2 linked regions of the Acetivibrio cellulolyticus CD2 genome follow. Each later gene encodes a partner of the first gene's protein in a complex. Links are inferred from orthologs where the notes say so. Each region holds a gene or a part of one and is shown in the gene's direction. Other genes may lie near its edges. The genes, in order: ACECE_RS0224375 and mrdA.

The links.
Region 2: the proteins of ACECE_RS0224375 (region 1) and mrdA are in contact, whole or in part, in a crystal structure (PDB 6PL5), measured with the Thermus thermophilus proteins. The link is inferred for Acetivibrio cellulolyticus CD2 from one-to-one orthologs. Residues at the interface, in WP_223903423.1 of Thermus thermophilus: Phe161, Val165, Phe168, Val169, Leu172, Pro198, Tyr199, Glu202, Tyr211, Arg212, Asp213, Gln220, Val221, Gln223, Ser224, Ile226, Ala227, Ile228, Gly229, Ser230, Gly266, Phe267, Val270, Leu274, Tyr277, Gly278, Leu281, Phe285, Leu289, Arg297; in WP_223903432.1 of Thermus thermophilus: Arg4, Ile5, His6, Leu8, Ala9, Phe12, Ala15, Leu16, Leu19, Gly20, Arg22, Ala23, Trp24, Leu26, Gln27, Val28, Tyr31, Tyr34, Leu36, Leu43, Thr45, Asp47, Lys156, Gln157, Gly158, Ser160, Val184, Leu201, Glu202.

What each region holds. Positions count from the first base shown.
Region 1 is NZ_JH556659.1:999,451-1,013,694, reverse strand. Bases 11,396-14,244 are described here. They hold ACECE_RS0224375 (FtsW/RodA/SpoVE family cell cycle protein), read left to right. Parts: upstream 11,396-12,176; coding sequence 12,177-13,313; downstream 13,314-14,244. Other genes in these bases: rsmH (16S rRNA (cytosine(1402)-N(4))-methyltransferase RsmH), read left to right, coding at 13,960-14,244; mraZ (division/cell wall cluster transcriptional repressor MraZ), read left to right, coding at 13,504-13,935; ACECE_RS30430 (Spo0E family sporulation regulatory protein-aspartic acid phosphatase), read left to right, coding at 11,793-11,951; lgt (prolipoprotein diacylglyceryl transferase), read left to right, coding at 11,396-11,613. Outside these bases: infB (translation initiation factor IF-2), read left to right, coding at 1-1,112; 30S ribosome-binding factor RbfA, read left to right, coding at 1,143-1,499; ACECE_RS0224425 (DHH family phosphoesterase), read left to right, coding at 1,621-2,577; tRNA pseudouridine(55) synthase TruB, read left to right, coding at 2,580-3,467; ACECE_RS0224415 (bifunctional riboflavin kinase/FAD synthetase), read left to right, coding at 3,620-4,558; ACECE_RS29845 (stalk domain-containing protein), read right to left, coding at 4,704-5,432; ACECE_RS0224405 (methyl-accepting chemotaxis protein), read left to right, coding at 5,885-7,369; ACECE_RS31395 (hypothetical protein), read right to left, coding at 7,578-7,748; EF-P 5-aminopentanol modification-associated protein YfmF, read left to right, coding at 7,956-9,245; EF-P 5-aminopentanol modification-associated protein YfmH, read left to right, coding at 9,332-10,615; more of lgt, read left to right, coding at 10,627-11,395. UniProt on the Escherichia coli protein: Peptidoglycan polymerase that is essential for cell wall elongation. Also required for the maintenance of the rod cell shape. Functions probably in conjunction with the penicillin-binding protein 2 (mrdA).
Region 2 is NZ_JH556659.1:660,461-677,303, forward strand. The notes cover bases 5,927-8,851. They hold mrdA (penicillin-binding protein 2), read left to right. Parts: upstream 5,927-6,288; coding sequence 6,289-8,415; downstream 8,416-8,851. Other genes in these bases: mreD (rod shape-determining protein MreD), read left to right, coding at 5,927-6,229; minC (septum site-determining protein MinC), read left to right, coding at 8,463-8,851. Outside these bases: ACECE_RS0222800 (VanW family protein), read left to right, coding at 1-769; ACECE_RS0222805 (adaptor protein MecA), read right to left, coding at 902-1,528; ACECE_RS0222810 (hypothetical protein), read left to right, coding at 1,833-2,768; ACECE_RS0222815 (Maf family protein), read left to right, coding at 3,131-3,727; ACECE_RS0222820 (rod shape-determining protein), read left to right, coding at 3,823-4,845; rod shape-determining protein MreC, read left to right, coding at 4,887-5,717; more of mreD, read left to right, coding at 5,714-5,926; more of minC, read left to right, coding at 8,852-9,143; septum site-determining protein MinD, read left to right, coding at 9,328-10,128; cell division topological specificity factor MinE, read left to right, coding at 10,144-10,428; mgsA (methylglyoxal synthase), read left to right, coding at 10,566-10,964; ACECE_RS0222860 (M23 family metallopeptidase), read left to right, coding at 11,426-12,370; ACECE_RS0222865 (M50 family metallopeptidase), read left to right, coding at 12,443-13,318; metF (methylenetetrahydrofolate reductase [NAD(P)H]), read right to left, coding at 13,495-14,361; ACECE_RS0222875 (cellulase family glycosylhydrolase), read left to right, coding at 14,679-16,331; ACECE_RS0222880 (vWA domain-containing protein), read left to right, coding at 16,839-16,843. UniProt on the Escherichia coli protein: Catalyzes cross-linking of the peptidoglycan cell wall. Responsible for the determination of the rod shape of the cell. Is probably required for lateral peptidoglycan synthesis and maintenance of the correct diameter during lateral and centripetal growth.

The sequences.
Region 1 (14,244 bases):
GTCTTGTTTCTGAAGAGTGGGGTGGAGACACAATTTGTGTTGAAGTTTCAGCTAAGAAGAGAATTAATATTGATAACCTGCTTGAAATGGTTCTTTTGGCGGCAGATATGCTTGAACTAAGAGCAAATCCTAATAAGCAGGCAAAAGGTACCGTAATTGAGGCCAAACTTGATAAGGATAAAGGCCCTACTGCGACAATACTTGTCCAAAGAGGAACTTTAAACATTGGAGATTCAATTGTAACTGGAACTATAGTTGGTAGGATAAGAGCTATGGTGGATGATAAAGGCCATAAGATTAAAAAAGCAGGTCCTTCGACTCCTGTAGAAATTCTTGGTCTGCCTGAAGTTCCGGAAGCAGGAGAAATATTCTATGCTATAACTGATGAGAAAATAGCAAAGCAGTTGGCTGAAAAGAGAAGATTGAAGCAGAGGGAACAGACTCTTAAATCATCTGCAAGAGTATCTCTTGATGACTTGTTTACCCAGATTAAAGAGGGTAAGGTAAAAGACCTCAATATAATTGTAAAAGCAGACGTTCAAGGTTCTGTTGAAGCAGTAAAGCAGTCATTGGAGAAACTTACCAATGAAGAAGTAAGAGTTAAGATAATTCATGGCGGAGTTGGGGCAATTACTGAATCCGATGTTACATTGGCACAGGTATCGAATGCTATAATTATCGGCTTTAATGTAAGACCAGCGACAAATGTTTCTGAAATCGCAAAGGATGCCGGAGTTGATCTAAGGCTTTACAGTATAATATATAAGGCTATTGAAGATATTCAGGCAGCTATGAAAGGTATGCTTGAGCCGACGTATAAAGAAGTTGTAATGGGACATATTGAATTAAGACAGATATTTAAGGTCTCAGGAATAGGTACAATTGGAGGAGGCTATGTAACTGATGGAAAGGTTGCAAGGAACTCCGAAGTAAGGCTTGTTAGAGATGGAATTGTTGTGCATGAAGGCAAACTTGCTTCATTAAAACGATTCAAGGACGATGCAAAGGAAGTGGCACAGGGATTTGAATGTGGCCTTTCAATTGAAAAGTTCAATGATCTTAAAGAGGGCGATGTTATTGAGGCTTTTGCAATGGAAGAGGTTCAGAGATAGGTCCTAATGTGACAAAACAGGAGTGGTTTTATGGATAGAACAGTAAGAATATCTGAAGAGATGAGAAAAGAAATAAGCGCAATAATACAGGGTGAACTTAAGGACCCGAGACTTTCCAGGTTGATTAGTGTGACTAATGTTAATGTAACTAAAGATCTGCGTTATGCGAAGGTTTTTGTAAGCATTATGGGAAGTGATGAGGAAAAGAAGAATGCACTCGACGGATTAAAAAGCGCTGCTGGTTTTATAAGGCGTGAAGTTGGGCATAGAATTCAGCTCAGATATACTCCGGAGATTCAATTTGAGCTGGACAATTCAATAGAACATGGAGCATATATTTCAAAATTGATAAATGATGCTGTTAAACATGATGATAAGAGAGACTGATTTGTAATATTTTAACTATATGTTTGTTATTGTGAGGTTGAGGATATTTCTTCAACCTCACAATAATATACACAATTATTAAAGTGACGTATTTTTTAATATTTAATTGAGAGGTATGTATATGATAGAAAAAAGAATTATAGATGCAATAAATAATGCGAAAAGCATAGCTATCTTGCCGCATGTTTCTGTTGACGGTGATGGATTAGGCTCAAGTGTTGCGTTGGCATTGGCTTTGGAAAAGATGGGAAAGGATATCACGGTCTATATCGAAGAAGAGATTCCGGCTACATATGAATTTCTGCCTGGAAAAGACTACGTTGAAGTTTACAAATCTAACCCCAAAAAGCATGACTTGGTATTGGCGCTTGATACTGGTGATTTAGCGAGACTTGGAAAACGTATTGAAATATTCGATAATACTGATCTTACAATAAACATAGACCATCATACTACAAATACCGAATTTGCATCGTTAAATCTTGTCAAAACAACTGCCGCAGCTGTGGGAGAGCTGATATATCAATTAATCAAAATGCTGGGAATTAGTTTTGACGAAAGTATAGCTACATGCCTATATGTAGCTATAAGCACAGATACCGGGGGATTCAGGTATAGCAATACAACCCCCATAACCCATCAAATTACAGCGGATTTGATTGACAATGGTGCGGATGTATCTAAAATTTCTCAATTGGTTTTTGAAACTATGTCTCTTAAGAAGCTTAGACTCATGGGTTTGGCAATAGATTCAATAGAGATTTTTGACGATGGAAGGGTAGCATTTATAACTGTTACTAATGAAATGCTAAAAAAAGTAGGTGCTGCAGAAGAAGATTGTGATGGTTTGGTAAATGTCGCAAGGAATATAAACGGCGTAGAAGTAGCTGTTTTGATAAGGCAGCGCACAGATAATGAATATAAAATTAATTTCCGTTCCCAAAACTATGTAGATGTTTCTGCAATTGCTAACAAGTATTCAGGTGGAGGACACAAGAAGGCGGCTGGATGTACTGTCAGGGGAATTATGGAAGAAGTAAAAGAGATGATTAATAAAGATATAAGGGAAGTTTTGTAATTATGGATGGAATACTTAATGTTCTAAAACCCACAGGGATGACTTCGTTTGACATTGTAGCTTATTTGAGAAGTTTACTTAAGGAAAGAAAGATAGGGCATACAGGTACTCTTGACCCTGGTGCTGTAGGAGTCTTACCTGTATGTATTGGAAAGGCTACAAAGACTATTGAGTATTTGACAGATAAGGACAAGGTATATAGTGCAGAACTTACACTTGGGATTTCTACAGATACTCAAGACAGCTATGGTACTGTTCTAAAGGTTTGCGAAGCGAATTTTTCTCACGAGCAAATATATGATGCCATAAAAAGCTTTATAGGAGAGTACAAGCAGATTCCGCCCATGTATTCAGCTGTCAAGATTGAAGGTAAAAAACTCTATGAGCTTGCAAGAGAAGGTATTACAATAGAAAGGCAGCCGAGGGATATAACCATACACTCAATAAATATTATAGAAATCAGGGATAATAAGGCTATATTTGAGGTAGAGTGTTCTAAAGGCACATATATAAGGACTTTATGTTCCGACATCGGGGACAAGCTCGGTTGTGGAGGGCATATGTCATTCCTTGTAAGAACTAGAGCAGGGCATTTTGAACTATCAAATTCTCTTACACTTGAGGAGATTTATGAGTTATCAAAGAACAATTCAATAGCTGAGAGGTTATCGAGTATAGAAGATATCTTTAAAGACCTTGGCAGAATAGATTTGAACGGGCCACAAACAAAGAAATTAGCTAACGGTGCTTATGTCGAACTAAAGAGTTCAGCATTAAAAAAAGACAGCATACTTAGAACATACGATATTAATGGCAAGTTTATTGGATTAAGTGAAGTTTTATTTATAAATGGCTGCTTGTCGTTAAAAATGAAGAAGCAGTTTGTATAATGCATAGTTTATAGAAACCTTGTATTATATGAAAATAGCAGTACAAAAATATATTAAACATTAAAATCGGCGTTTTCTGAAAAATAATTTAAATAACATTGTTTCAATAAGCATTTGGAGGATTTTTTTAAAACGCTCTAAAAGGAAAGCATATGGAAGTTATATATGGCAAGAATCAACAAATTGAATTTACAAGGCCTACAGGTATTGGATTAGGTAACTTTGACGGCTTACATGTTGCTCACATGGCTCTGATAAATACCCTTATTAGTGAGTCAAAGCAGGGGTCGCTTGAGTCTATTTTATATACATTTACCAAGCATCCTGAAAATATTATTAGAAAAAAGCTGTTTACACCCCTGATAACTTCTGTAAATAAAAAAATGAGACTACTTGAGGTAACTCAACTGGATTACACCTATTTTGAAGAATTTGATGAGTCCTTCTCAAGAATGAGTCCTGAAGCATTTGTGAGAGATATTCTGGTAGACAAGTTAAAGATGAAACTTGCAGTGACAGGAGTTGACTACAGGTTTGGCTATAAAGGCCAAGGCGATGTGGAGTACCTGAAAGTGCTTGGACGTAAATATAATTACAAAGTAGTAACCATTCCGCCAATAAAGATCGACGACGATATTGTCAGCAGCACGCTAATAAGAAAGCATGTCAAAAAAGGTGATATGGACAGTGCTTTTAAACTGCTCGGGAGGCATTATTCCATAACCGGAATTGTAGAGAAAGGAAAAAGGATAGGAAATACATTGGGGTTTCCAACTGCAAACATTTATCCGGAAGAGTACCTTTTGATTCCACTCGACGGTGTTTATGTTACCCGTACACTTCTAAACGGCAGGATGTATAACAGTATAACCAATATTGGAAATAATCCGACTTTTGAAGGCCAGAAAGTGCTATCTATTGAGACCTATATCCTGGATTATAATGAGGATATATACGGAGAAGGCATTGAAGTTTTTTTCCTACAGAAAATCAGAGGGGAGAAAAAGTTTAATGGTGTAGATGAGTTGGTTGATCAGATAAAAAGGGATATTAAAAGCGCAAGAGAATACTTTAGTGATATGAACAAATAAATTTTATGAGCTTTATTGAATGTATCGTCTATAGGTAAGGCTTAAATAAATTGGATGGACAGAATTTTTAAAAATCTATCCATCCAGACAATTCACTTCGTCACACACTCTTTTTTGAATCTAATGTACTGAAGTTATAGTAAAATTATTGTAAGGTAGGTTCTATAACTAAGAATTTATGCCCGTCGGAGATATCTGTAAACTCTGTTTTAAACTGTATCTCAAGGGTCTTAACTCCTGTAACATCTATTTCGCATGTATCATAATCACCTGTTTTATACTTCTTACCAAACAGTTCAATTCCATTTTCATTTCTCATATCCAATTCAACAGTATTAGAATTTGCATTTATACACTTTACCTTAAATGTCATTTTGGTAAATGTATTATCAAGATTGAAAGTGACTTTATTATAGCTGTCGGTTATATCATCTGCGTATAGCCCGAATCCATATGTTACATTTTCCTTTATAACATCTCCAGTTTCAATAGATAAGATACTTTTATCCATAGTTGATTTGATAGGAAAAGCACCTGATTTGTTAGTAGACTGAAGATCTATTAACCTCGTTGGTCCCTGATTCTTTGAGCCAAGAAATACTGTCTGTGTTTTTCCATCCCAGTCAACCGGTAGTTTAACAGCATCAGCAACTGCGCGCACCGGTAAATATGTAGAACCATTATAAATTATTGGGTATACTTCTTTACCGTTACCGTCTTTAGCTTGCAGTTTTTGTCCGTTAATCATTATTGTCACATCGGGTTTTAATTTTGCAACAATATCCTGTACAACTGGAACTGCAAAAGTTTGAGTAAGCATACCGCCTGTGAAGATTAGTGTTGCTACAGTCAATAGTTTTAGTTTTCTAATCATTCCATAACTTCCCTTCATTGATAATTTATATTTTGTTTTCATTCTAAACTTATGTTGTAAAATTGTCAAATCATTATGTATATATGTTATGGTTATTTATTATTTTTTTAATGTTTACCTAAGTTACAAAAAATATTTTTGTGATGTGGACAATAAAACAGCTTTGCTATTTTGGGAGAAGTACCCACATCTACAGTATTTATAAGGGCATGATGCTGGTTCTACTCCAATAATACGTATATCGTTTTTACATTTTAACTTATAACTTTGAGTATTATATATAAGAAACTGTCTAAAGCCATAATCGGCAAATATAAAGATAAATTCTATATGAAATAATTAATAATTTCTGGTAGCCTCATAATTAATAGTCAAAAATTAATAATTAATTATTTTACAACTAATGTCGATATGATTGTTAATTCTTTATAATAAAGGAGAGAAAGTTATTTATGATACAAGATACATACAACGTTAAGAGGGTGCACAAAGTCAGTATTTTTGTAATAGTCTTCATAGTAGTTCTCCTGTCTGTCCAAGCTCTTTTAACAGAAGGAATAGGTCTTTTTATGAGAATAGCAGTTCCGGGGGTTGTAGTAATTATTATCTCATTAATAAATTATATTATGCCCTATAACGATAATATCAAAGGTCTTTTGTTTGGTCTTATACCCGGAGCAGTTGTTATTGCACTCTTTTATATAGATGGCTTTGCAATAAACAAGCATTACATTATATTCACAACAGTAGCTCTAATTGCACTATACTTTCAAAAAAGGCTTATCATTATTTACGCATTTACATTAAATGTTATGTTAACTGCAGTATATTTTTTAAAACCCAAATGTATAACAGGTCCTGGCGAAACCGGGATAGATGATTTTATATCTATTATGGTTATCCTAAACGCAATCTCCATATTGTTGTATTTTTTAAGTAAATGGGGAAGAAAGCTTGTGGATGAAGCAATTATAAAAGAGGCTGAAACAAAAATTCTTTTGGAAAAATTACAAACTACTTTTAACAAAGTTGAGGAAGGTACAGGTATACTTGAAGATAATATTATCCATCTGAACAGTAATATTAATACTATTGGAAATTCAAGCAAAAAAATAACCTTTTCCATGCAAGAAATGGCCCAATCAATTCAATCCGAAGCTTCAAGTGCTTTTACGATCAATGAATCAATGATGAATTCCATGAAAATTGCACATGAAACAATGGAAATATCAAAAGGCGTTATCGATAACACTAGTCAAATATGCGAGAGGTTCGATGAAGGATGGAATAAAATAGAGCGGATAAGAGATCAGATGGGTATAATCAGCTCTTCAATAAATACGGCAAATAAGACTGTTGCTGAACTTCAATCAAGTATGCAAACAGTAAACAACTTGCTCAAAGGAATAAAAGAAATCGCGGACCAAACAAACCTCCTGGCCCTCAATGCAACTATCGAATCAGCCCGTGCCGGAGAACATGGCAAGGGATTTGCCGTAGTTGCCTCCGAAGTCAGAAAACTGGCTGAGAAAAGTTCGACAATAGTAGGAGATATATCACAGGTAACAACAGGACTATTCCATAAATCTCAAGAAGCCTACGAAAAAGTTAATGAAGGTAAATTGGCCACGAATGAAGGTCAGGAACTTATTGTAAATATATTCTCTTATTTCAAGTATTTAAAGGATTCTTTTGATAATACCCATAGTGAAATATCAAAAAGTATGGGAAAAATCGAATGTGCTTCAAATATTTATTTAGTTACACAGAATCAAATAGAAAATATGGTTAGCATATCGCAAGAAAATGCTGCCGCAACCGAGGAAGTATTGGCAACTATAGAAAATGAAAACACTGATATACAACAAATTATAAATTCCATAAATGAAATATTTAATTTGAGCAGTCAGCTAAAACAGATGATAAGCTGCCTCTAGTAGGACATTAAGTTGATGCTTCACATAAATTGAAAGTAATCTCCCATTGGTATCAGTAGCACTTGAAGTAAAATCTACAATATAGGTTTGCCATGCATTTCTAATCAAAACACTTTTATTAGTATCATAATTTGACCATGGTGTTACCTCTTGCGCTTATATTCCGGGCTAAGAACATCAAAGGAGAAGCATAAAGCTTCTCCTTTTGTCAGCACATACTTCTTTTACATAAATATCCTAGAAACATACCGTTTGCAAATGTAAAGGCTAAAATGCCAACAGCTGCGAGTGCACTGAGATTTAGTTCCTTTTCCTCATCTTCAGTTTTGGTTTTGGTATGGCTTCTGGGGTGTTTCCTATAATATCTGGTTTGGCTCATTGAAATCCCTCCACTATTATTATTTTCAATAGTGTTTTTTTTATAAGTGTTTTTTTAGATTATGTCAAACTTGTTTGATTGTTGCTACTGCTGTGTTATAATTTATTAATATGTTTTCCAAATATTGAATAAAGCATGTCGTTTTTATTATACTAATAAAGGGAATAGTTAAAATACATTCAAACTAAAAATGAGAGGACTGGTTAAATGATTAATTCTATAGCATCGGAAAATCATGTTTCAGAGATTGCTTCTTTTAACGGTATAAAGGTTTATCAAATTAAGACTGACAAATTTAAGACTAATTCTATAAACATATTTTTTCATGATAATTTAAGCAGGGAAAATGCTTCAAAAAATGCCTTGTTACCCGCAGTTTTAAGAAGGGGAAGCGTGAATTTTCCTACAATACAGGATATCTCGCTTTATCTAGAAGAGTTGTATGGTGCTGCTTTTGATTGCGGAGTGACTAAGAAAGGTGAAAACCAGATAATTCAATTTTATTTGGACTTTATATCCGATAAGTATGCAAATGGTGAAGCCGATTTAACTCAGAAGGCTTTTGATCTGATTTTTGAGATAATTACAAAGCCTGTTACAGAAAATGGAGTATTTAAAAAGGAATACATAGATCAGGAAGCTAAAAACCTTAAAGAACTTATTGAAAGCCGGGTGAATGATAAAGTTCAGTATGGTGTTGATAAGTGTCTTGAAGTAATGTGTGAGAACGAACCCTTCAGTATATTTGATTATGGAAATATTGAAGACATAGATGGCATAAATGCAGGTAATCTGTTTGAACATTACAAGTACTTTTTGGAAACTTTGCCTGTCTACGTCTTTATTTCTGGAGATATAAATGAAGAGCAGACCACATATGTCATAGATAAGTTAAAACAGATTAAACGAGGCAGTGTGAAAACAATATCACCTGTTAGTATAGAAAGTCATGTGTCAAAAGTAAGAGAAGTTACAGAACAAATGAACGTCAATCAGGCAAAGCTGTCCATCGGGTTTAGAACCAATGTTGAACCAAAGACTGAGGAATATTATAAATTAATGGTCTACAACAGTATTCTTGGCGGTGGATTACATTCAAAACTTTTTCAAAATGTCCGTGAAAAGAACGGTTTGGCCTATTATGTGTTTTCAAGGCTGGAGAAATTCAAAGGGCTGATGGTTATCAGCGGAGGTATAGAAATCAACAACAGGGATAAAGCATATGACATTATAATGAAGCAGCTGGAGGATATGAAGAACGGAGTTATATCTGATTATGAATTTGAATCATCGGTAAAAAGTATTGAAACGGGAATAAAGTCGCTTAAAGACAGTCAACTCCAAGTAGTAGATTTTAATTTAAGCCAGATGATTGCTGGAACAAAAGATTCTCCGGACGATATAATAGAAAGAATTAAAAAAGTTTCAAGGCAGGATGTTATTGATATTGCAAAAAAAATAGAAATGGATACAGTATATTTTCTTACATCGAAGTAGGAAATAAATGAAGGTTCTATTACGATTTACTACTTGAACTATTTGGAATTATGAAAATATAGGATGCTGAAAGGGAGATAATATTTATGGATATTAAAACTATTGAATATAAGAATATTGACGAAACTATGCATACATATGAGCATAAGAGTGGTCTTAGGTGCTTTGTGATTCCTAAAAAAGGGTATTCAAAGAAGTTTGCAACTTTTGCAACTCATTACGGTTCTATAAACAGTGAATTCATAATACCCGGCGAAACTAACGTTACAAAAGTTCCTGATGGAATCGCACATTTTTTGGAGCACAAGCTTTTTGAACAGAAGGATGGAAGCGTTATGGATAAATTTTCACAGCTTGGTTCAAATCCAAACGCATACACCAGCTTTGCTCAGACTGCATATCTTTTTTCTTGTACAGATAAGTTTGAGGAAAACTTCTCTCTGCTGCTTGATTTTGTCCAGAATCCATATATTACAGAGGAGAGCGTAGAGAAAGAAAAGGATATCATTGGACAGGAAATCCGCATGTATGATGACAATGCAAACTGGAGAGTGTTCTTTAACCTGTTGGGTGCTTTTTATGAAAAAAATCCTGTTAAGATCGATATTGCTGGCAGTATTGAGAGTATAAGCAAAATCAACAAGGATATTTTATATAAGTGTTATAATACTTTTTATCATCCTTCAAATATGATTATTGTAGTAGTTGGGGATGTCGATGCTGTCAAAGTATTTGAGCATATCGATAAAAGCATTACCATATCTTCAAGCAAGTCTGAAATAAAAAGGGTTTTCCCGGAGGAATCCGATAAACTTAATAAAAGTTATGTTGAGCAGAGCCTTGAGGTATCAATGCCATTGTTCCAGATGGGTTACAAAGATACGGGGTTTGTCTCGGAAGGCATGGATTGCCTGATGAGGGAGACTGCTATAAAAATCCTGTTAGATATGATCATGGGAAAGAGCTCAAAGTTATACAACCAGTTATATAATGAGGGCCTTATTAACAGCTCGTTTGAATTTGATTACAGTATAGAGGAAAACTATGCGTATTCTGTATTCGGTGGAGAATCAAAGGACCCACTAAAAGTGAAGGACAGAGTGCTTGAAGAAATAAAATCTCTTCAGGATAAAGGCCTTGACTTGAAAACTTATGAAAGAATAAGGCGTGCCAATAAAGGAAGATTGGTAAAGCAGCTTAATTCGGTGGATAGAATTTCGCATAGCTTTGTTTCGGTATATTTTAAAGGGATTAATTTATTTGACTATATGGAAGTTTATGATAAAATATCTTTTGAGTATATAAATAAGGTATTTAAGGAACATTTTGCAGCCGACAAACTTGCAATGTCGGTAATTAAACCAACATAAGGGGGATAAAAATGGGCTATATAGAATTCCCGAAATTAGGATTTAGCATTCCCATAAATAGAGAGGCATTCAACGTATTTGGTCTTTCGGTTTATTGGTATGGAATTATTATTTCGGCAGGATTTTTTCTTGCTGTTCTTCTCGCAATGAAGAATTGCAAGAAAGCAGGTATTAAATCGGATGATATTATCGATCTTGTATTGATTGCAGCGCCTTTGTCTATTATAGGCGCGAGGCTTTACTATGTTATATTCAATTGGAGTGAATTTAACGGAGATTTTTTCAAAATAATCAATATCAGAACCGGTGGACTTGCCCTTTATGGAGCTTTAATAGTAGCTGCGATTGTAGCTATAGTATTTTCAAGGCGAAGGAAGATTAATCCATTAAACTTTATTGACTTTTGTATTCCCTATTTCGTGCTTGCACAAGCTATAGGCAGATGGGGCAATTTTGCCAATCAGGAGGCGTTTGGACGTAATACTAATCTTCCGTGGGGAATGACGGGTGACGTCATAAAAAGTCAGTTAAAGAATCTACAGGATTTAGGAGCAACTGTTTATCCTGATATTCCTATTCATCCGACGTTTTTATATGAATCTCTATGGAACCTGGGAGTATTCTTCCTTCTGATGTGGTATACAAAGAGGAAGAAGCAAAATGGAGAGGTATTTTGTCTATACATGATTGCGTATGGGGCAGGTAGATTTTGGATTGAGGGCTTGAGGCTTGATAGTCTTTGGTTAGGCTCTTTTAGAATATCACAGGCTCTATCCCTTGTATTTGTAATTGTTTTTGGGCTGATTTTTATAATAAGTCGGGTTAAGGCAAAGAATAAGCAAATTGAATCTGAAAATGTCGTAGAGAGTGAATATTCAGCACTACTGCATAATCTTAAAGGAGATCAGGGCTCGGAAAATGTCGAAACGTATGTTGCTGAAGAAGAAGCCGAAATAAACCATGAAGTAGTTGAAAACAAGAAGGAAGAAGGTGTTTAGCGTAAACTTACAATACTGTTAGTTTTAAACTTCATTACATTTATATTACATTTTTCATAATATATTGACGAATATTTAGTAATTTCTTATAATGTAAAGACAAAATGTTAGTACTTATACCAAAACAAGACAAAATTTTGTCCAAAACGATTTTACTAAAGATAACGGCGGTGCGAAAAATGAATGAATTGAAGATTCAGAAATTACAGTATGAGCTAAATGCTATGATAGACAATGATGATGATTTCAACAAAATTTATGAAACGAGTGTTGAGCTGGATTCGTTGATAGTGGAATACTATAACCATATGCTAAACAGGAAGGAACGTGAATATTAAGTTCTCATCTATTTTATATGGTGGCGTTTACTGAACAGATTTATAGTGTTAAATACTGGTGCTGCATTGACATTACATAATCAGAAAAATATAATAGTATTAAAATAATAGTTTTGAACTACTGCTTGACTTATATGTGTAAGGCAGTAGTTTTTAATTGAATTTATTCCTTAGCCATATAGTGATTTAAAAAATAGAATAACAATTTATACTGAAGGTGAATTTATGTACTTTGTGGAAAAAACAAAAGACTTTAACTTCTTTAAAAAGTTTGATTATGTTTTGTTTTCGGCAATTATTATTTTGTCGATTATTGGCGCGTTTGTTGTCAAGAGTGCTGTGAATCATATGCCAAATGCAAAAAGGATGTTTATAGTTCATATAGGAGCGATGTCAGTTGGAATTGTGATAGCCCTGATAATAAGTTGCATAGACTATAAAGATTTTAGGACATTAGGTATCTTTTTTTATATTGTTACAACGGGGCTTTTGGTAGCAGTGCTCTTCATTGGTACAGGAGAAGAACTTGGAAGTAGAAGCTGGATTGATTTAGGGGCATTTACTTTTCAACCTGCAGATCTTGCAAAAATATCGTACATTTTAGTTGCTTCTGTTTTCTTGGAAAGAATATATGACGATCAGAAGAACAGAAAAGCCAATATAGTTAAGTTTTTAATATATTCAGCTATACCTATGGGGCTGGTTGCAGCTCAAAAGGATTTTGGTACCACACTGGTATTTGTTTTTATATTCTTTGTGTTGATTTTTATCTGTGGAATAGCTTATAAATATATTATTATGCTGTTGAGTGCCTTACTATTATCTACTCCATTTATATGGTTTTTTATATTTAACGATGAGAGAAGAAGCAGAATTTTGGTTTTTTTAAATCCTGAACTTGACCCTCTAGATGCAGGGTTTAATGTAATAAGATCAAAGATGGCTGTTGGGTCAGGGCAGATATATGGTAAAGGGCTTTTTAGGGGGATTCAGGCACAGAATGGAACTGTACCGGTTAGTGAATCGGATTTTATTTTTTCTGTAGTGGGCGAAGAATTGGGATTTATAGGAGCAGTAATAATAATTGGATTGATCTGTTTTATTCTAATAAGATGTATATATATTGCCATGCATGCACGAGATTCATATGGATCGTTTGTTGTTATTGGAATTACAGCTATATGGGGTTTTCATGCAATGGAGAACATTGGAATGAGTGTAGGTGTATTGCCTTGTACAGGAATTCCGCTACCCTTTGTCAGTACGGGAGGAAGCTATATGCTGACTAGTTTTATAGCTGTTGGTATAGTCTTAAGTATATCGATGAGAAGAAAGAAAGAAATTTTTAACTCCTCTGACTAAAAATTAGCATATAAATCAAAAAATCGATAAAGTGCTTGAAAAGGTAGGACTAGCGTCCTATCTTTTTTATTTTTTTAATGGAAATTAAAAATATATCTTGATTATTATATCAATTTGGACTAAAATTTAATTAGAAGTGGTGAAAAGTGGTGCGAAGTGGTGGGTGGTACCAAAATGTGAGGTGAAATAGTTGTTTTATGGTGAATACCAGCATTCAGTAGACGCGAAAGGTCGTGTCATAGTACCGTCAAAGTTTAGAGATGGACTTGGCGAGAAGTTTATTGTGACCAAAGGTCTTGATAACTGTTTGTTTGCGTATTCAGCTGAAGAGTGGAGCAACCTTGAAACCAAGCTTAAATCACTACCATTTACCGATAAAGATGTTAGAGCATTTGTAAGATTTTTCTTTGCAGGAGCTACTGAATGCGAAGTGGACAAGCAGGGAAGAATATTATTACCTCAAAACTTAAGAGAATATGCAGGATTGGATAAGGACATTTATGTTATTGGGGTATCAACCAGAGTTGAAATATGGGACAAGGCTAAATGGGAAAATTACTCTGGCGATGAAAATATGAGCGCAGATAATATCGCGGAGAAGATGGCGATGTTGGGTATTTAAAAATTTGGGAGTTGATATAGTTTAATGGATTTTGAGCATAAGCCGGTGCTGTTTGAGGAGTGTATTGAAAATCTAGACATAAAACCTGATGGAGTATACGTTGATGGGACGCTCGGAGGTGCAGGGCATTCTTCGGCGATATATCAGAAACTTGGTGAAAAGGGTATGCTGATAGGTCTTGATCAGGATGGATTTGCTTTAGAAACCTCAAAAAAACGGTTGGAAGATCAAAATGGTAAGGGCTCATTAATTTTTGCAAATACTAATTTTGTTAATATTAAAAGTGTATGCTTTGAAAATAAAATTGCA
Region 2 (16,843 bases), 330 kb from region 1 along the record:
GTTTGACGCCCAAAACAATTTCGAAATCACCACTGTGAGGCCTAAATTGGCTTTAGATGAGCTTAAAGGTGTGGATTGTATTATTTCGAGTTATACCACAAAAATTAAGTCTCCAGAGCTAAGAGAAGCTGTCAAGGAAGGTGCAAAGTCAATTAACGGATGTCTGATATTGAGTGCTGGCGTTGACAGTGAAAAAACTCATGGGTTTTCGTTTAACCAATGGTTAAAGAAAAAGGACCCTTCTTTTGAACCAAAGAATCAAGGATATAGCCAAGTGGCATCAACTCTTTATGCTGCATTGCTCAAAACTGGTATTGATGTTAATTGTATTGACAGAAAGAGGTATGAAACACCAGTAGATTACATTGAACCTGGTCTTGATGTAAAAATATCTGAAGAAGACGGTGATTTCCAATTTGACAACCCATTTGATTTTCCAATTGCAGTTTTTTCTGAATCTGATGATGAAAATGTTACAGTATATATAGTAGGCAGCAAGAGTCCTGATTATTCAGAAAAGGATATAGAGGTAAATATAGTACAGAGATTTGATCCACCTGTTTTGAGAGTCGTAAATTATGATCTGCAACCTCAGGAAGAGAAGGTTATAAGTAAAGGAAAACAGGGAATCGAGGTTGGAGTATATAGGGTTTTAAAAGAGAATGGGAAGGAAAGCCGTGAGCTTATATATACAAATAAATATGATTCTGAAGGAGCAATATTACAAGTAGGTCCAAAAACCAAACCTGATGATCAGGTGGATAAGTAGTAAATAGGTGAAATATTACTTCGGATTTTCAAAATAAAAACCCTAGTTGATAGGGTTTTTTATTTTGAAAAATTTGTGAAAAAGTATTCTGAAGATTGAATGAAGCAAATGCCATTAGGTTTTGATTTTGATCTAAAAGTAAGACGTTATAACTTCTACGGCGTTATACTCTGCTATTTTATCGGCATACTCTTCAAGGTAACCCTCGTAGTAGCTTGTATTAGATACCCTACTGCCATATTCATTAAGCAAAGATTCAAAGTACTTAATGCTATCTACCGAGAAGGTATTCTTGGTTAGTACCATATAATAGGTGCTCTTAAGCTTATACAAAGTGCTCTCACCTGTATACATCAATTTAATTCTGTTACATAAGCTCAGGATATGGTCAAAATGTTCGAAGGAATAAATTATTATAGAGGAACAGACTTTTTGACTTTTCTTTTTTACCCTTAGGTCTGACTTCTTAAATTTATTCTTTATATATTTTTGAATGGATTCAAAATCGCTATCTTCATCAAGCTTAGAGATAAAGATGACAAAACCATCACTATCATCGGGAGAAGCTTCGATTGCCAATTGAGACTCAGAGGTATTAAAACCGAACTGAATTTCAGCTTGTTCCATCATATCCCAAAATAATTCCTGAGTTGCAGGAGAATTATAATTTAGAGCTTCAAAATCAATATTTCTTTCCTGCAAATCACTTAATGAAATTGTAACTTTAATTTTATTATCATTAATTTTTTCTATTTTCATCGCGCATCACCATTAGTTATTTACATAATTGTATTTTTCTATATTATATTATACTTCCTATAAAACAAAATGAGAAGTATAAAAAAATTAACAAAAGATATTAGAAATTAAATATTAATAAAAATCAAAAGAATGTATTAACTTTCATAATATACATCGGAATTTTTTCTATTTCATTAAGCACATTTTTATTTCCCATGTTTTCTTGTTGAAGAAATATAAACTATTTTAGATTAAAGTAAATTTACAAATAATAAAAATATTGATTTATGCGTTTTATGTGATAAAAAAGGGAGATGGTGGGATGGCTGATGAAATAAATTCAACTGAGAAGACACAAGGTGACGAAGCAACTCAGGAGATTATATATAGTAAAGATAAGGATTATTATAAGGGTATTGGTGGAGAGTTGAGGATGAAAGCTGAGGGATTATTTAAAAAGGCCAAGGAAAAAGGAATATCAATTGAAGATATAGATATTGTAAAGTTGAATGAAAGAAGTGCTCAGTTCCCTGGGATAGGAGAAATTAATCTTCCGACTTTTGTTATTAAAGTAAGGGGAAGAGATGTAGCTACAGGTCAGGTAATTGTGGATGGAAAACAGGTTGATTTTTATAACAGATATCAGAAATATTTGGCTCAAAAAATTGAAAGCAGAAATACTGTTAAAGATGAAAACGGTAAGACAGTTTATAAAAACAGGAAGCCTAAGGTCAAGGAGAACCCTGATTTTTCCCTTAGCGAATGGGAAATATTTGATATAGGAAAAGAGCTTCTTGATGATAAGGAGTTTGGCTTGGAGAAGACTATAACTGGCGCTTGTGATAGGATAATAAGAAAATTAATGGGAGAAAATGATTGGCTGTATCCGGAAGAAGCACGAATGTTGGATGAGGAGTTTAGTATTGTTGAAAATAGAATACAAAAGGAGCAGGCCGAGAGAAAGGATGTTTCTGCAACACAAAAGAAGGCAACACTAAGACAAATTAATTACTTGAAGCAGAAGCTTAAAAATATGGGAATAGATCCTGATAATAATTTTGTGATGAATGGAATTATGAAAGAAATGGGGTTTAACCCTGTAGATATTAGTGAGCTTAGCGTTGGAGAGATGAGTAAAATAATTGATAGTCTAAATATAATTGTACCAAAAATAAAAGAATTGATGGCAAGAAAGGAAAAGACTGGGGATGTTAACGAAGGTAGTACTATTGAAGTGCCAGATAATTACAGGCAGTAAAGATATTATAATATAGCATTAAGTATAAAATATAATGATATTGTTTTTAATTGGTGGTTAAAATTGGTAATTGACTGCTGGTTTTTAAGTAGTATAATTAAGAAAATAAGTATATACGAAGAAATATAATGCACAATATATAAGTATATATGCTTTTTTATAAAAGTGGACATTAAGTTCTGCTAGATTTTAGGGGATTTGCCATGCAAATTCCCTAAATTAAGAGTGCTGCAAAATTATTTATCAAAAAGATTCATATTTTGTTGAAAAAGGATATTTGGTATGATTATAATAGTTATGACATAAATAAATGCTTTTTTACACTATATTTGTTAAAATTATTTTTTCATGATGAGGTGACAATGATGCAAATAGTACTTGCATCCCAATCGCCTAGAAGGTCTGAGTTGCTCAAACAGTTAGGTTTGGATTTTACAATTAAAACAGCTAACATTGATGAGAGTAATTCTATGGGGCTTAAGGCATCAGAGCTTGTTCAGCATTTGGCATTTGAAAAGGCGCAGGTTATAGCCTCAAGTATAGCTGAAGATTCAAGCTCTAATAAAGAATATATAGTAATTGGAGCTGACACAGTTGTTGTTAAGGATAGCATTATTTTAGGCAAGCCACAGGATATGAAGGATGCTTTCAATATGCTTAAATCATTACAGGGAAGATGGCATGAAGTTATGACAGGAATAGCTGTTATTGATGTCCAAAGTTCTAAATATGATACAAGTGTAGAAATAACCCGTGTAAAGATGAAAGAGCTCACGGACGGGATGATTAACGCATATATTGACTCGAGAGAGCCTTTGGATAAAGCTGGAGCCTATGGAATACAGGGGCTGGGAGCTGTACTTGTTGACAGGATTGACGGCTGCTATTTTAATGTTGTAGGTTTGCCTATTTCAAAGTTGAGTGATATTTTAAGAAATTACGGAATATATGTTTTGTAATAAATTGGTTTACGTGTACGTTGTAATGTGAATTTTTCCAAAGGATGCAATATAACAGCATAATCTGTAAAACAGATTGGGAGGAGAATTATTAAATGAGTTTATTTTCTAGAGATATTGGTATTGATTTAGGAACAGCTAATACATTAGTGCACTTAAAAGGAAAAGGTATTGTAGTCAGAGAGCCATCTGTCGTTGCAATAAATAAAAAATCGAACGATATACTTGCAGTAGGTGATGCTGCAAAGGATATGATTGGTAGAACACCTGGAAACATTGTTGCAATAAGGCCAATGAAAGATGGCGTTATTGCAGACTTTGATATTACTCAGGCTATGTTAAAGTATTTTATTAAGAAGGCTATGTCAAAAGGTGTAATTGGCAAACCCAGAGTAGTAATTTGTGTGCCTTCCGGAGTTACTGAGGTTGAAAAAAGAGCGGTAGAAGAAGCTACCATATCAGCTGGAGCCAAGGAGGCCTACCTTATAGAAGAACCTATGGCAGCTGCAATAGGTGCAAATTTGCCTGTTGAGGAACCATCGGGAAGTATGGTTGTTGATATTGGTGGTGGAACAAGTGAAGTTGCAGTTATTTCTCTTGGTGGTATAGTTACCAGCAAATCCTTGCGTATAGCGGGTGATGAGTTGGATGAAGCTATTGTACACTATGTTAAAAAAGAGTATAATTTGATGATAGGTGAGAGAACTGCTGAAGAGATAAAAATGACCATAGGGGCAGCTTATCCGAAGCCTAAAGAGGAGTCTATGGAAATAAGAGGAAGAGATCTTATAACTGGTCTTCCGAAGAATATAACCATAACCTCATCTGAGGTTGCTGAAGCTTTGAAAGAGCCTATAAATTCCATAGTTGATTCAATAAAGTTTACCCTTGAAAAGACTCCACCAGAGCTTGCAGCAGATATTATGGACAGAGGTATAATGCTTACAGGTGGTGGGGCTCTCTTAAGTGGACTTGACAGGTTAATTAAAGGTGAGACGGGTATGCCTGTGTCAGTAGCTGAAAAACCTTTAGATTGTGTAGTAATGGGTTCGGGAAAGGTGCTAGAAGAGATAGAAACATTAAAGAAAGTGCTTATTTCTCCTAAAAAACTAAGATAGAAGGGAGATAATGTATTTTGTTACGTCTTATAAAAAGCAAAGTGTTTATCTTATTAGTTATTACTTTAGCAATATTGGTTGTTATAGGTTTTTCTTCAATGCCAAATAACAAGGTTAATTATGTAGGGGATGTTTTTAGTACTATTTTATCTCCATTCCAGAGATTTATAGATTTTTCAGGCGGGAAGATTAATGATTTTTTTGCTCATTTTGATGATATTAATAAGTTGAGAAAAGAAAATGAGTCTTTAAAGAAAGAAAATAATGATTTGAAAAGTCAAAATAGGAAGCTGTCAGAGTTAGAAGATAAGAACAAAGAACTTAGAAAAGCTCTGAATATAAAAGATCAATATAGCAGTATGAAGATGATGGGAGCTAATATAATAGCAAAAGATATGGGTAACTGGTTTAATATTTTTACCATAGACAGGGGAACAAAGGATGGTACATTAAATGACTTTCCGGTTGTGACAAGTGATGGTCTTGTAGGAAGAGTTATGGGAACAGATGTTTTATCCTCGAAGGTTATATCCATAATAGATGAAGGCAGTTCCGTCAGTGCAAGGTTGACTAAGACCAGCGATTTAGTTGTTATAAAAGGTGATGCAAAGCTTAAAGACCAAGGTCTTTGCATAATGGAATATATTCCTGCTGATGTGGATATATCAGTGAACGACACTGTTGAAACTTCAGGTATGGGTGGAATTTATCCGAAAGGTATCGCTATAGGCAAAGTAAAGGAAGTAAGGCAAAGAACAAATGAGTTGGACAGGTATGCTATTATTGAGCCATCTGTCGACTTCAGAAGGCTTGAAGAAGTGTTTGTTTTAAATACCAAGAATACTAACAGTGAAGGCGAAGATAACAGATGAGAGGAAAAATAATTGCCTATACTATCCTAATTTTTCTGACAGTTTTGATTCAATCTACTTTAGGTAGTTCTATGAGTGTTTATGGGGTTAAGCCTAATATAATTTTAGTTGTAATAGTTATTGTAGGGCTTTTAAGAAATAATATTGAGGGTGCAATAGTAGGTTTCTTTTGCGGACTGTTGCAGGATTCAGTTTCAGGCATGGTTATTGGATTTTATACATTATTGGGGCTTTACCTTGGGCTTGTTATTGGTTCTATAAATAAAAAGCTTTATAGGGAAAATATTCTTATTGCAGTTTTTTTTACTTTTCTGTCGACAATAGTTTATGAGTATCTAGTTTACTTTTTAAACACATTTTTAAGAAGACCACTTGGTTTCATCTATCCGATGCAGAATGTAATTCTACCTGAAGCAATTTATAACAGTGTAATTTCTATATTTGTATTTATAATAGTAGTTAAATTGCACAGGCGTTTTGAGGAATTTGACAAAAGTTCCAGAAGGTATTGATTATTTCTTAGTTAAGTGTAATTCTTAATTTACTATTCGATATAACTGGTGGTGAGGTTATGGAAGAAAAAAGATCAAATGAAAGATATGTTTTACTTGCGATTATGTTTTCGCTTGTTTTTGGGGTAATTGTGGTTCAGTTGGTAAACCTTCAAATAATTCATGGAAAAGAGAATGACGAAAGTTCCCAGCAAAGGCTTTATCAAGAAAGGGAGATTGTTGCATCAAGGGGTATAATAGCAGATACCTATGGGGTACCTATTGCTACAAATAGAGTTGGGTATACAGTTCAGGTGGCAAAAACTGGCCTTAAAGAAGCTGAAGTTAATGTGATGATCCTTAAATTAATTGATATTTTTAAAAAAAATGGCGATTCATACGAATCAGGACTTGCAGATTATCTGACTTTTAACCCTATAGCATATGGGAATAAAATTAAAAAATCGGATAAAGCCCTGGCAAAGTGGAAGAGTGAGATGGTTTTAAAGGATAAGGATATAGCGTTGTTGAAAACACCTTTGGATGTTTTTAAGTATTTCAGGGAGAAAAAGTTTAATATTGATAAGAAGTATACTGACGAAGAAGCTTATAAAATAATGTGCATGCGTTATGACATGCTTATCAAGGGGTATACAGCATCTAATCCACTTTGTATTGCAAAGGACGTGGACTCCAAGACAGTGGCTCAGATTGAAGAACGAAGTTATGAGTTCCCAGGTGTTCTTATTGATATGGAGCCCGAAAGAAAGTATGTTGATGCATCTGATTTTGCACACGTATTAGGTTATATAGGTTTGATGACTGACAAAGAATACGAAGCCAATAAAGATTCTGGATATAAGTTTAATGACAAAATTGGTAAGATAGGTATTGAGCAAGCTGCCGAAAAATATTTAAGAGGAATAAATGGAAAGAAAAAGGTTGAAGTGGACACCAGCGGCAGGCTGACTGCTGAATTAAACAGTGAACCGGCAATACCGGGAAATGATGTTTATCTTACTATTGATTCAAAGCTTCAAAAGGTTGCAATGGAATCTTTACAGCGTAATATTGAGGAGATTAAGTCGGAAGCCGATTTTAAAAAGAATTTTGGGGACGCTTTTGCAGGGGCAGTTGTTGCAATGGATGTCAATAATGGTGAAATCCTTGCGATGGCAAGTTATCCGACATACGATCCTAGTGTTTTTTTGGCAGGGGCTGATGATACTGAGGCTGAGAAGAAAAAAATGGAGTATAATACTGATAATAAAAACACACCTTTGCTCAATAGGGCTATTGGGGGGAAATACACCCCTGGGTCAATTTACAAGCCTATTACCGCAGTAGCTGCACTTGAAGAAGGAGTAATAACTCCAAAGACAAAGCTTTATGATAAGGGATATACGACAATTGGTGGTTGGAAGTTTTACTGCTTGGAATATAGAAATCATCAAGGTCCCCATTATGAAATAGATCTCAATGAGGCATTGATGACTTCATGCAATATATACTTCCACGAAATTGGCTACAGTACAGGGATTGATAAAATAGATAAGTGGGCAAAGTTATTTGGACTTGGAGAACTCACAGGTCTTGAAATAGGTGGAGAGAAGAAAGGTACAAGAGCTAACAAGGAAACAAAAAAGGCGACCTGGAATGATGATTGGAGGCCGGCAGACACAGCGCAGGCAGCAATAGGACAATTTAACAATGAGTTTACTCCTATTCAATTAGCAAACTATGTTAGTACTCTTGCAAACGGAGGGAAAAAATATAAGCCTCATTTGATAAAACGTGTAAAAAAATATGATGGTTCCATTGTGATGGAAACTAAGCCGGAATATGAAACTGTTCCTGTTAAAAAGGAAACTCTGGAGGCTATTAAAGAGGGTATGGTTTTGGTTTCAAACTCAGTTGAAGGAACTGCATCTTCCACTTTTCAGGGTTTTCCGTTCACTGTTGCATCTAAAACTGGTACACCTGAAACAGGAAATGAATCTAAAGGAAGTTCATCAAATGGTCTTTTTATTGCCTACGCCCCAGCAGAAAATCCTCAAATTGCAGTAGCTGTAGTTGTGGAACATGGTGTATGGGGGACAAACACTGCACCGATTGCGCGTGATGTACTGGAAGAATACTTTGGATTAAACAGTGATGCGCATAGTGATGATCAAATTGCAGTGGAAAGAGTTGGATTTACACACTAATCGACTAAAAATTAAACAATAAATTAATGCAATGGGGGTTATTATAAATGAAGGAAGGCAGTGTAGTTTTTAAGGGGTCTTTAAACTGTCTCACTATTATTTTTAAGGAAGATGTTGAATTTAATGAGATACTAAGGCAGATAGAGGAAAAGGTATTATCTGCGGGGAAATTTTTTAAAGGTGCTACGCTTTTGATTAAGTATCGGGGCAAAAAGTTGTCATTTGCAGAAGAGGAGAAAGTATTTCAACTTCTCCAAAATAAGAGCGGGGCAAAGATAACAGGTATTGAAATGGATACGGAAGAACCGCCGAAAGTTGAAGTTGAGCCACACCCTCAACCTCACGCAAAGATCAGGATGAGTAATTTTTTCTTTAAAGGGTTGGAAGAAGGAATAACCAAATTTTACAGGGGGACTGTCAGATCGGGTCAATTGGTCAATTTTGACGGTAATCTGGTTGTTGTAGGTGATGTAAATCCCGGAGGCGAAATAATTGCAACGGGAAATGTTGTGATTATGGGATCATTAAGAGGTATTGTACATGCAGGTGCCAATGGAAATAAGGAAGCAATTGTAGTAGCTCTAAATCTTCAACCTACGCAGTTAAGGATTGCTGATGTAATAACACGTGCTCCGGATGAAAAAGATACTGGAGGTCAGTTTACACCTGAACTTGCGTATATCAAGGACGATATTGTATATATTGAGAGATATTTACCCTCTCGGTAAGTCTTGTGTGTAATGATTAATGAGGAATTGACAAATGATAAAAAGAAATATATAGTGTTATTAATGATAAAAATAGAATTTATATACAACATGTATTTATGCAAAAGTATTTTATAGAAAATAGGGCTATTTCTCGATTACGAAGTAGCATTTTTTCTGAATATATGGCGGGAGGTAGACATAGATGGGAGAGGTTATTGTAGTAACTTCAGGCAAAGGCGGTGTAGGAAAAACTACAACGACAGCTAATATTGGTACCGGATTAGCGCTTCAGGGTAAGAAGGTTGTTTTGATTGATACAGATATAGGGCTTAGAAATTTGGATGTTGTAATGGGGTTGGAAAACAGAATTGTATATGATCTTGTTGATGTAGTTGAAGGTACTTGCAGAATTAAGCAAGCTTTAATAAAGGACAAGCGATATGAAGGACTTCATTTGCTTCCAGCAGCGCAGACAAGAGATAAGTCTGCTGTGACTCCAGAGCAGATGGTAAAACTGACAGATGACTTAAAGCAGGAATTTGACTTTATACTAGTAGACTGTCCAGCTGGTATCGAACAGGGTTTCAAAAATGCGATTGCCGGAGCTAGCAGGGCGATAGTTGTTACTACGCCTGAGGTTTCAGCAGTAAGGGATGCTGACAGAATAATAGGATTACTCGAAGCTAATGAACTGAAAAACCCTAAGTTGCTTATAAACAGGGTAAGGCCTGATATGGTAAAACGCGGGGATATGATGACAATTGACGATATAATTGACATACTTGCTATTGACTTAATTGGAGTTGTTCCGGATGATGAAAAGATCATTGTTTCTACTAATAGGGGTGAACCAGCGGTAACAGATACTAAATCTCTTGCAGGAGAAGCATATAGAAGTATAACCAGAAGAATACTAGGTGAAAATATTCCTATACTTAACCTTGAATCGGACGAAGGCTTCATGTTTAAAATTAAAAAGTTGTTTGGTTTGAAAGCGAATTAATAAAGGAGGAGAATTATGTTGCTAGATTTATCGAAGATATTTGGCAAGTCTAAAAATTCTAAAGACTTTGCGAAGGAACGACTGAAGCTAGTACTAATCCATGACAGAGCAAATGTCTCTCCTCAGTTTTTGGAGATGGTTAAAGGAGAAATCATCAAGGTAATATCCAACTATATGGATATAGATGAAGATACACTTGACATACAGATGACCAGAACAAAAAGTGAAGAGGGCGACCGTATAGTACCTGCTTTGGTTGCAAATATACCTATTAGGAATGTAAAAAACAGCGGGAAGTAATAATGTTCTTGTTAACAAGTATTAGATTTTTCAATACTGGCGGTGTTTCATCAAATAACTAACTTAATTTGATTTTTTGAAACACCAATTGTATATTTTTTTGTGTACCTAATTTTAAACTACTGGATGGAGTTATAATGAATATTGCATTAATAGCACATGACAAAAAGAAGGAATTAATGGCATCGTTTTGTATAGCTTACAGGAGCATATTAAAAAATCACACTTTATTTGCTACTGGTACAACAGGGGCTATTATTATTGAGGCAACTGGATTAAACGTGCAAAAGCTTTCGCCAGGTTTGATGGGTGAGCAGCAGATTAGTGCCAGGGCCGCATATAATGAGCTTGACCTTGTGATTTTTTTCAGGGACCCTGTTACAGCTCAGTCTCATGAGCCTGATATAAGTTCTCTCTTGAGATCATGCGATATTAATAATATTCCATTTGCAACAAATATCGGCACTGCAGAGATGCTGATCAGGGGTCTTGATAGAGGAGATCTTGATTGGAGAGAGATTATCGGAAAACAATAAAAGAGTTTACCCCCCCCCTTGCAGGGGGTTTTTTAGTGTGTTCAAATATCTTTAGATATTTTTGTTAGTAGAATTAGTCAAGCGAATTTCTTAAAATCCAGTTAGATTCAAAACTCTCGAGATTTTTATTTTTCTTGGAACTTGTAATATTTCTTTTTTCTCTTAAATATAATCTTAATATAAAGCTGTTTAATTTATCTTTTCCCTTAAAGTTACTTTAGCTATAGATAAAGAACACTAAAGTTAAATCTATATAGCGCTTAAACGTTATCTATTTTAGATGAAAACATTCTTTAAATTTAGTTTTAGAGGTTTCTATCTATAAATTTAATTGTGCTATATATGTGTAATTTGAGCTAATGTGTTAGCGAAGGTTATACAGAGGAAGGACAGGTTGAGGTGCACCAATAATTTCATAAGTGATTTGAGATACAGATTAAGGAAAAAGAGGTGTTTTACAAGTGGAGGATATAGTTTATAGACCAAGGTACTCGAGACAATTAACAGGGCAGACCAGAAGAAAAGCAAGAAAAAATAAAAAGGATAAGGATGGTTTTGCTCGTAGGCTGCTTGCAAAAACAATGCGACAGGTTTTGATCTGTGTAATTGTTCTTGCGGTTATAGCTGCAGTCGTAAATATAGATACTCCGCAAACTGACTTTTTGCAAAATAAAATAAAGGGGACTCTGGCATATAACATTGATTTGAAGGGCGTTTATAGTGGAATACAGAGTGTATTTAATAACCTTGCAAATGGAAAAGATGAAAGTGATGGTTTAGATGAAGGAGTATTAGGTGCAAAATCTTTCCCTGAAACTGAAAAACAGGAACAAGTGGATAAAGAGCTTGAGCCTGCAAGTGCGGTATATACAGAAGAAGGATCTTTAGTAGAAGGTATGGAGTATAACAATAGTGAAGATGGCCAGGAGAAGGCTGAAAACGAGGAAGTAGCTGAAAATCAGGTGGAATCGGAGAATACTGAAAGCGAACAGGTCTTTGGGGGCGCAGGATATTCCTTTATTATTCCCGTTGGAGGAATAATTGGGTCATTTTATGGGGAACGGATGCATCCTATAAAAAATACTATATTATTTCATAAGGGAATTGATATTGAAGCTCAAAGTGGGACTCCCATTAAAGCCGCATATGGTGGGGAAGTATTGGAAGCGGATAAGGAAGAAACGTATGGGAACTATGTGAAATTAAAGCATATAGACGGTTTAACGACATTATATGCGCATTGCTCTAAATTGCTTGTAAGTAAAGGTCAAAAGGTTAAGCAAGGTGATATTATTGCAGAAGTTGGAAGCACAGGAGCTGCAGAAGGTCCGCATTTGCACTTTGAGGTAAGAAAGGATAATACGGCGGTTAATCCTCTTGACTATATAACACTTTCGGTAAATTAACCTTACAAAAATTAATAAAAATGCCAATCAGTTGTTTATAATTATGGAAGGCGGTGAGGCTAAGGTATTTTAATACAAGTTACTGAAAAACCCTTTAAAGTAGAAGTTGATCCTTTATTTTTTGTTACAGTAATATTAATGATTACTTTTAATTATCATATTAAATATCTGCTGACTTTTATTGCTTTAATAATTCATGAGGCATCGCATATATTAGTTTCATTGGCTCAAGGTGGAAAGTTGGATTCTGTAAAGGTATTTCCTATAGGATTAAATGCTGTTTTTAAAGACGATTTTTATGGAGAGTCCAATAGATTTTTTATTAATATAAGCGGCCCGTTGACAAATTTACTGATATTTTTAGTGTGTTTTTCGATAAACACATATTATTTGCATAGATCAGATAATATGCGTTTTTTTATCTTAATAAATATATTCTTGGCGATATTTAATATGCTTCCGGTTTTACCTCTTGATGGAGGTAGGATATTTAGAGATATCCTTACTTCGAGAATAGGTTTGTTTAAAGCGTATAAGTACTCCAGGAGAGTGTCAAAAGGACTGGGATTATTCATTATTCTTATAGGTATAATTCAGTCATATGACAATATTTACAACTTTAGTTTGATCTTTTTGGGGATTTACATTTTTCATTTCTTAAAATATGAGGAGACGGAGGTATATTTTATGAATATCAAAAACCTTGTTTACAAACGTTCCAGATTTCTCAAGAAAGGAGTATACCCTGGCAGAGAACTGGTTGTAATTAAATCTATGCGTTTGGGGGATATTTTAAAAGATATGGACTTTGATAGATTTCATATAATATATGTACTTGATGAAGATATGAGGCTTGCAAAAGTTTTTACCGAGCAGGAGGTTATTGACAATCTGGCAAAGTTTGATGCCGAGATAAGCTTTGATGAGCTTATGAAGTCTCTGGCATAGTATACGAAAAAGTTGATCCCTATTAGTATGTTCATCTAAAAAGTTTGTTAGTTGAGCAAACTTTTTAGATGACATAGTAACTCATGAGGGTGCCTGTAACAGGTGCTAAAGATAGATTACAGAATATCGAAGCTGCATTTTAAAACTATGAGAAAAAGCAATGTTTAAACCTTAGTTTATAATAGCCCTGCATTTTGGAGTATTTCTTTACTTGACTTAGGTCTGTTCATTGTCAGCAGGTGTATCCCATCAACTCCGTTATCAATTAGATTGCGGATTTGTGAGCTGGCATACTCTATGCCGGCTTTTCTCATATCTTCATCATTATTACCGTATTTATCCATCAATAATACAAGTTTTGCAGGTATGGATGCTCCGCAAAGTGATGCAATGCGTTTAATCTGATCTGCTTTGAAGACCGGCATAATGCCTGGTGTTATAGGACAATTTATACCGATTGCAGCTGTTTTATCCAAAAAATCATAGAAATTTCTATTTTCAAAAAACAGTTGTGTCACTAAAAAGTCAACACCCGAGTCAACTTTCTGCTTAAGATAGACTAGGTCGTCCTTTAACCGAATACTGTTTATATGACCTTCAACATAAGCAGCTGCTGCTATACAAAAATCATTCTTGCTTCTTATATGGGATATTAGCTCATTTGCGTATTCGAAAACATTTTTACTAAAATCAAAATCCGGTTGACCTATTGGAGGGTCTCCGCGCAGGGCGAGTATATTTTCTAAATTATTTTCATGTAATGAGACAAGCAGTTTATCAATTTCTTCTTTAGAATGTCCTACACATGTAAGGTGTGCCATACTTTCAATAGAATACTCATTTTTAATCTTTGATGCTATTTCAATTGTTCTGTCTTTTGCGCTTCCACCTGCACCGTAAGTGACACTTATGTAGTCAGGTTTTAAAGCTTTAAACTGCTCTAATGCATCAAAAATAGACTCAATAGGAGTATCCAATTTTGGCGGAAAAATTTCAAAAGAAATTACTGGTTTTTTTGTTTTAAATAGTTCTACAATTTTCATTTTACCCTCCACAAAATAAAAAGATGCTTTAAATGTTATTATAACATAACAAAGGATACTGACAAGTTTAATTATATAATAATCAATGCTCTTACTTGCGTTTGGGCTTGTGGAGTCCTAAATTGTATATTATAATTAAATTAAAATATATCGTATTTCAACGTTTTTTTATTATCTTATTTGTTGTGGGGAGACCATCATGCAAAGTCTTATAGCAATATTTCCGTCTTTCATATCAAAGTATAATTCATCCCCTAAAAACGATGAAAAAGGCGAATAAATATATTGTAAAGTTTTGAAGGGAGGAATTTAGTGGTATGGGAATTGTGAAAAGTTTAAAGAGAATCGCCATAATGGCGGCAGCATTAGTAATTTTGTCTTCATATTGTATACCCGAAGGTTTTTTGTCAGACTTCTCTCCGGTTGTGAATGCGGAGGAAGCGGTAGGTAATGACGACTGGCTTCATGTTGAGGGTAATCAGATCGTCGATATGAGTGGAAAACCTGTTTGGCTGACTGGTGCAAATTGGTTTGGTTTTAACACCGGTACAAATGTTTTTGACGGTGTCTGGAGTTGTAACATGAAAAAGGCATTAATAGGAATGGCTGACAGAGGGATTAATTTCTTGAGGATACCTGTTTCAACAGAAATTTTAACTAAGTGGAAAAGCGGATCACCTCCGGCGCCAGGCAGTCTAAACGATTTTGTAAATCCTGAGCTAAAAGGCATGGATAGCTTGGAGCTTTTTGATTTTGCTTTGAATGTATGTAAGGAAGAAGGCATTAAAGTAATGCTTGATGTACATTGTCCACAATCACAGGCGATGGGGCATAATTATCCTGTTTGGTATGATGGGGCATATAATACTGAAGCATGGATGTCAGCTTTGGAATGGATGGCTGAAAGATATAAAAATGATGATACTATACTTGCGTTTGACCTTAAGAATGAACCTCATGGTAAACCAACAGATACAGTTATGGCAAAGTGGGATGATTCTAAAGATTTAAACAACTGGAAGTATGCTGCCCAAACTTGTGGAGAAAGAGTTCTTGCAATAAACCCAAACCTGCTTATTATGGTAGAAGGAATTGAAGCCTATCCTAAAGAAGGTAATGACTACACTGCAGTAGATGAGTGGGGAAAAGAAAGTCATTACTACTTCAACTGGTGGGGTGGAAACTTTAGAGGAGTAAAGGACAATCCTTTGGACTTAGGTGAGAATCAGGATCAGTTAGTATACTCACCACATGATTACGGCCCGATGGTATATAAGCAATCCTGGTTTTATGATGGGTTTACAAAGGAATCGGTGTATAATGACTGCTGGAAAGATAATTGGGCATATATATATGAAGATGGAATAGCACCTCTCTTGATTGGGGAATGGGGTGGATTTATGGATGGCGGAGACAATGAAAAATGGATGACAGCCATGAGGGATTACATAGTAGATAATAGAATTCACCATACATTCTGGTGCTACAATGCAAACTCAGGAGATACAGGTGGCCTTGTGTCTTATGACTTCATGACATGGGATGAAGAAAAATATGCATTGCTAAAACCTGCTTTATGGCAGTATGATGGAAAGTTTGTAAGCCTTGACCACAAAGTTGCGCTTGGTGCCAACGGAATATCGGTAAGTCAGGTTAATGGTGAAGTTATTCCAACACAAACAATACCTAAAGTGACACCTTCATCAACAACACCTACACCAACAAATATACTTCCTGAATTAACACCAACTACAACATTTAAATATGGTGATGTTAATTATGACGGATCTTTCAACTCAATTGACTTTGGAGTTTTTAGAATGGTATTACTAGGTATTACGCCTCAAAAAGAAATCGATATAGAAGCTGCTGATGTTGATGACAACGGACAGGTTAATGCTATAGATTTTGCATATATTAGACAACGTTTGCTTGGTATGATAGAAAGTTTTCCTGCTGAAAATAATTAAATAAAAAATTAAATACTTTTATGAGAGTCGTTTTTCGGCTCTTTTTTTATTGCTATTAAAATAACTGCCTTAAATAATACACTTTACTTGTCTGAGATTAAATGGTATAATATAACTATAAATAGAATTCTATAATATACCCTTAAGGGTGTATATTAAAAGCATGAATTACAAGAAGTCAATAATAAATTTCTTTTCTTATATCATTTCATCGGGAAATTTACTTTGGATTTACTATCTGTTTGTATCCGCAAAATATTTAAACATAGTGTTATTGAACATGATTAATTTCAGAATTAATTATGGAAAGTACACGATTCATAACTAAAGTGCTAATTATTAATATTTAATTAGCTATTAGTGTTATTTATTCACTATTAAAATTAAATATGCCAGTTTGGATTTATAGACTAAAAAAGAGGGAAAATGAGTCTGTTTCATGTGTTTTGAGTATTTATAAAATGCTTTTTTCTTATGTACAAATTTAGGTTAAAGGAGGAATGTTGTATGAG